Linked DNA regions of Roseimicrobium gellanilyticum. The main gene of each other region encodes a partner of the protein of the gene in region 2 in a complex. Links are inferred from orthologs where the notes say so. Each region holds a gene or a part of one and is shown on either strand. Other genes may lie near its edges.

What was found.
Region 1: rplL (region 2) and rplM share a complex: the UniProt entries of both Escherichia coli proteins name them as parts of the 50S ribosomal subunit. The link is inferred for Roseimicrobium gellanilyticum from one-to-one orthologs.

Annotation. Positions count from the first base shown.
Region 1 is NZ_QNRR01000020.1:75,389-78,645, reverse strand. The notes cover bases 207-2,947. They hold rplM (50S ribosomal protein L13), read right to left. Parts: upstream 1,923-2,947; coding sequence 1,491-1,922; downstream 207-1,490. Other genes in these bases: DES53_RS31105 (phospholipase D-like domain-containing protein), read right to left, coding at 2,746-2,947; DES53_RS31110 (hypothetical protein), read left to right, coding at 2,203-2,676; rpsI (30S ribosomal protein S9), read right to left, coding at 1,053-1,445; DES53_RS31125 (hypothetical protein), read right to left, coding at 207-834. In the rest of the region: more of DES53_RS31125, read right to left, coding at 1-206; more of DES53_RS31105, read right to left, coding at 2,948-3,257. UniProt on the Escherichia coli protein: This protein is one of the early assembly proteins of the 50S ribosomal subunit, although it is not seen to bind rRNA by itself. It is important during the early stages of 50S assembly.
Region 2 is NZ_QNRR01000006.1:82,608-85,328, forward strand. It holds rplL (50S ribosomal protein L7/L12), read right to left. Parts: upstream 1,691-2,721; coding sequence 1,310-1,690; downstream 1-1,309. Other genes in the region: rpoB (DNA-directed RNA polymerase subunit beta), read right to left, coding at 1-978; rplJ (50S ribosomal protein L10), read right to left, coding at 1,831-2,346; rplA (50S ribosomal protein L1), read right to left, coding at 2,365-2,721. UniProt on the Escherichia coli protein: The binding site for several of the GTPase factors involved in protein synthesis (IF-2, EF-Tu, EF-G and RF3). Is thus essential for accurate translation.

The DNA.
Region 1 (3,257 bases), on a different replicon or contig from region 2:
CGTGGTCCAGGCCACGCGAATCTGGTCGCGGAAAAACCACGCGGTGCCCGCGATGGCCATCAGCGCCATGAGTATGGCGAGCACTGCCGGGCCTTTGCGGGTAGTCGAGTAGCCACGTGAGGACTTGAAGCGCTGGGAGGCCGCGTTGCCGGGCGATGCCAGCGGAGATGTCCGGGGTGGTGGCGATGGCGGGAATGGGGCGGACGCGTGCGCTGCTCCTTGTGGGGGCAGGGAGTGCTGCACAGGAGCGGGTGCCGGGCTCTGTCCAGGATGCACGCCGGGCATCTGCAACACGCTGTCCATGATGGGATGCGCCGAGCCAGGCGCGCCCGGGTTGGGTACCGGCAATTCGCCCCCTGTCGGAGGCCAGGCGGGATGCATCACACCCCCGCCCACGACGGGTGGCAGTGGGGATGCCTGAGGCGGATTGGAGGCTTCCCAGGCGGAGCTGGGGGTGTGCACCGGCTCAGGCACCTCAACAGGGGCAGGAGCGGGTGCGGGTGCGGGCAATGGGGCCCGTGCAGATGGCTGGGGAGGCGGAAGATGCTGTGGCGGCGGCAGAGACTGCACGGGAGCAGGTGCGGGCGCAGGCACAGGAATGGGCACCTGTGTCGTCATCACCGGAGCCGGGACAGGTGGAGCCCCCGCTGCATTCTGTGCCATGGGCCACGAGGGTCCGGGAACTGCTGCCGTGGGCGCGGGTGCCGCAGGTGAGGTGATGGTGGCCCGGCAGTGAGGGCACGGTCCCGTGACGCCAGCCATTTCCCTCGGCACCGTGAGGAGCATGCCGCAGGACTGACAATTAAAGTGGATGACGTTCGGGAGTGAACTCATGATCTGGACACCTCCTGCGACTGACCCATTGAACAAACACCACGTTCATCCATGAAGGCCATAGCGGGAAGAAATTCCACGGTTGTTGCCTGACACAAAATATCAGACTTCCCTAGGGGAAATGCAAGACTGAAATGTATGTAGAACCTTGAAACGCAAGAAAGCACCGGACTGGTCCGGTGCTTTCCAGAGATTCGAATGGCGGTATGCCTTCGCGATTAGCGCTTGGAGAACTGGAAGCGCTTGCGGGCACCGGGCTGACCAGCCTTTTTGCGTTCCTTCATACGGGAGTCGCGGGTCAGCATGCCGTTTGCCTTGAGGACCGGGCGGTTCTCAGGGTTGGCGAGGCAGAGTGCGCGAGCGAGGCCCATGCGGATGGCACCCACCTGACCGGTGACGCCGCCGCCAGTCGCGGTGACCTTCACGTCGAAGTTCTGGGCGTTGCTGGTCACATGCAGGGGAGCCAGGAGCTGGTTCTGCAGGGTGACGGTGGGGAAATATTCATCCAAGGTCCGGTTGTTCACCGTGACGGTGCCGCTGCCGGGGCGGAGGAACACGCGGGCAATCGAGGTCTTGCGTCGGCCGACGGCGTCGAAGGAAGTGATGCTCATATCAGAAGGGAAATCAGTCGTTGCTGGTCAGTGCGTGTTCAGGAATTAGACCAGCTTGTAAGCCTGGGGCTGCTGGGCCTCATGGGGGTGGCTGCTGCCAGCGTACACATGAAGCTTGCGAAGGACGGCGCTGCCCAGACGGTTGTGCGGGATCATGCCGAAGATGGCCTTCTCAAGGATGCGCTCGGGGTGCTTCTGGCGCATGCGCTCGGGATTGGTGGACTTGTGGCCGCCGACGTAACCGGAGAAGGAGGTGTAGGTCTTGTCCGTCTCTTTCTTGCCCGTGAAAACGGCCTTCTCTGCGTTCACAATGATGACGTTGTCACCGGTGTCCACGTGATTGGTGAAGATGGGCTTGTTCTTGCCGCGAAGGATGTTCGCTGCGTTCACAGCCACACGGCCCACCACTTGGTCAGCGGCATCAATGACCCACCACTTGCGCTCCACTTCTTGGGCCTTGGCAGAAAAGGTTTTCATGTCTTATTCGGTTGCTATACAGGTCTCGTCGTTTGTCTAAAAATGGGGAGCGCGACAGTAGGGGGTTCTTTTGGAGTGTCAAACAAATTGTGATAAGTGTCGGCGTCTTTCCCCACATTTTGTGTTCGTTAACATTCAGGACCACAACACTATCCTCATGGCTTCCAACCAACTCCGCGGCTTTCCCGGTCTTTTGCTCCTCGCCTTTGGCGTGGCGGTATTGATTGTGGCGGTTTGGAAGTGGCTGTCGGCGTGAGCTCCGGCCTTCCTTTGGTTGCCTATGTGGTTTGATATTCCGCCAGAGCATCGTGACAAACCCGAAGCGATCGAGTTGCTCAGGCTCGATGCAGAATTTTCAAGGGTTTTGGCGGAGTCGGCCAATGCTGTGGCGGCCAGACTTTGGGAGAGCGATCCCGCAGCCTTTGATGACCTGACCCGGAAAGAGCGCGGACTGCTGCAAGCATTGAAAACCGCGGTGGCCGCCTACGACCAAGCGACCGGGGAGCCGGGGCCAGCCAACCTGGCTCGTGAGGTTGTGTATGCGATTCATCAGCAGTTTGAGCCGGAGAGTCGGGATCGGGTGATGGCAAAACTTTCCGAAACGGCAGGTTACCTGAGGCGACTGAATGCGGATGAATCAAGGGTCTTGCGATGCATCCTTCACCTGGCTCAAGGAGACATGGCGAGACTCGAACACCATTCTGCTTTGGCACTTGTGGATTGGCGCGACGTCATCATGTCGGCAGGCGGTTGAGCCACGATGGAGCGGGTCTCGCGTTCTGTTTCTCCCAGTGCCGCGAGTGCCTGGCTGCGGTAGTGCTCTTCACAACTGTGAGTGAAACGGATACACCAGCCACTCCGTGACGCGCTCCTTCAGGGACCGCTTCTTGAAGTCCTCCAGCTTGTACTCCTGGCAGTTCTTCAAGTCTTCGCGGAAGACACGATCCATCTCCGTGCCGAAGCTGGCGTCATAGACGCTCACGTCGATCTCCTCATTGATGAGGGAGGAGCGGGCATCCAAGTTCGAGGTGCCGAACATGGCAAACATGCCGTCTACCACCATGGTCTTGGAGTGGATCATGGTGGGTTTGAACTCATAGATCTTCACGCCGGCTTCCAGCAGTTTGCCGTAGCTGCCGCGACCGGCGGCTTTTGTGGCGGGCTGGTCGTTGTGCTTGCCGGGGAGAATCATCTTCACATCCACCCCGCGCTTCACTGCCTCGCCGAGGAGATGCACCTGCTCATCGGTCGGGGTGCAGTAGGGGTTGGTGATGTAGATGGTCTTCTCCGCAGCCGCGATGGCCACGGCCTGGATGAGTGGCAGGGCGGCCACGG
Region 2 (2,721 bases):
GCGCTTTGGATCGAAGAACAGGCGCTTCACAAGGGCGCGGGCGTTCGGGATCGTGGGCGGGTCTCCAGGGCGGAGGCGGCGGTAGATTTCCTTGAGGGCCTCGTCTTCATCGTGGGCCACGTCCTTGCGGAGGGAGGCGATGATGAGGTCGTCCTGGGAAGCGGTGACGCAGCGGAGGCTCTTGTGGCCCAGCTGGATGAGCTGGCGCACGATGCCCTGCGTGAGGGGCTCGTAGGCACGGGCCACGATGAGCTCGCCATCGAGCACGTCCTTGAAGATGACCTTCGCGGCCAGTTCTTCTTCGGACATGGTTTCCTTCAGCTTCAGGTCCTCGATGGGATAGAAGAGCTTGAGGATGTCTTCGTCGCCAGGATAGCCGATCACGCGAAGCAGCGTGGTCGCAAGGAACTTGCGGCGGCGGCGGCGGCGGTCGAGGTAGACGTAGAGGAGGTCGTTCGTGTCGAACTGCACTTCCAGCCAGGTGCCGCGGTCAGGAATGATGCGGAAGCCGAACAACCAGCGGCCGTTCAGGTGCTGCTGGGTTTCAAAGCAGATGCCAGGGGAGCGGTGCAGCTGGCTCACCACGACGCGCTCGGCGCCGTTGATGACGAAGGTGCCGCGGGTGGTCATCATGGGCAGTTCGCCCATGTACACGCGCTCCTGCTTCGCACCGGCTTCGTCACGCAGTTCGTAGGTGACGTACAGCGGGGCGCTGTAGGTTTCCGCATCGCGGATGGCCTGGAGGGGGGAAAGCTTGGGTTCGCCGATTTCGTAGTGGGTGAAATCGAGCGTCATCTTCTCGTCGTAACTGGCGATCGGGAAGACTTCACGGAAGACGGCCTGAAGGCCCATGTCCTTGCGCTTGCTCGGAGTGACGTCCTTTTGCAAGAACTCCTCGTAGGACCGTAGCTGAATCTCAATCAGATTCGGCGGGTCAACAGGTTCCTTCAGTTTGCCAAAGTTAATGCGCTGGGACATACGACGGGGTGGCTGTGAGTTGGCAAGGGTTGGAGCAAATCCGGAAGGACGTTCCGGTGAAATGGGGGGCGGCAGGGCGGCGACGCTGACCGGGACTCGGCAGCGGGCCTATGTTTAGGCACTGAATTTGAAGACAAAAACGCCACCGGATGCGAACGCATCCGGGGCGCAAAACAGAGAGGCAGACCGCGACCCATTCTGCAGGCACGGCACACCGGAACCGGTGCGGGGTGACTGGCAGAAAGGGGAAAAAATCGGCATTGCGGGTGTCTGTTTTCGGGGAGGTGTGCTTCGCGGCCACAGGGACCGCGGAGCACGGTTGTAAAAGCACTTACTTGATCTCGACTTTGGCGCCGGCAGCTTCGAGCTTCTTCTTGGCTTCTTCGGCTTCCTCTTTCTTGACGCCTTCCTTGACCTTGGCTCCGCCTTTTTCGACGAGGGCCTTGGCTTCGGCGAGGCCGAGGCCTGCCACGAGGCCGCGCACTTCCTTAATGACCGCAATCTTGTTGCCGCCACCATCAACGAGGATGACGTCAAATTCGGTCTTCTCAACGGCGGCTGCAGGAGCAGCACCACCGGCTGCAGGAGCTGCAGCGGCGACAGGAGCGGCGGCGCTCACGCCCCACTTGTCTTCAAGGGTCTTCACAAGTTCAGCGACTTCCAGGACGGTAAGGCCGCTGAGTTCATCAACGATTTTATTCAGGTCTGCCATAGTAGTATTTCGGTATCGCCGTCACCCGGAGCTCCGGGTATTTTGAGACTGGATGCTTCCAGCCCGGCAAGGGACCATTGGATGTTTGGACGTTCAGGCGGGGTTGCCCCCGCCATCTAATCAAAGGGGTGAAATAAGGATTACGCTGCTTGTTCGCCTTTGGCCTTGAGGACGCGAGCGAGGGAGGCGGCGGGTTCGTTGAGGAGGCGCACCAGCGTGGAGGCGGGGGCCTGGAGAACACCAAGGAGCTGGGCGAGGAGCACTTCGCGGGAAGGCAGGTCGGCCAGGCTGTTGATGTTGTCGACGCCGAGGTACTTGCCATCGAGCACGCCAGCCTTGAGCTGGGGCTTCTGGAACTCGGTCGAGAAGGTCTTCATCACCTTCGCGGCGGCGCAGACGTCCTTCTCACCGGTCACAATGGCGGTCTGTCCGGTAAGGGACTCGCCCAGCTCGGCGGGAAGACCAGCCTTGGTGGTGGCCTGCTTCACGAGGGTGTTCTTGTACACATGCATCTCGGCGCCGGAGGCGCGGAGGCGCTTGCGCAGCTCTTCGAACTTGTCGACGGTGAGACCAGCGTAGTCCACGACGAACAGGAACGGGGAGGCGTTCACCTTCTGAAGAAGGTGGTCAATCAAAACAGTCTTTTCAGCTTTCATGGTCTGGGGTCCTTCCCGTTAGGCGGCGATCTTGAGGTACTTGGTGACGTCCACCTTCACGCCGGGGGACATGGTGGAAGCGAGCGTGATGCTCGCCACGTAGCGGCCCTTCGCGCTGGCGGGGCGGGCACGCATGACGGCTTCAATGAGAGCATTGCCGTTCTCGACAAGGGCCTTCGCGTCGAAGCTTACCTTGCCAATGCCGGCGGCGATGTTGCCGTTCTTGTCGAGCTTGAAGTCGGCGCGGCCGGCCTTCACAGCCTTCACTGCACCTGCGGTGTCATCCGTCACGGTGCCTGTCTTCGGGTTGGGCATCAAACCGCGAGGTCCAAGTTGCTTACCGAGTTTACGCACTTCGGTCATCGCAGCGGGAGT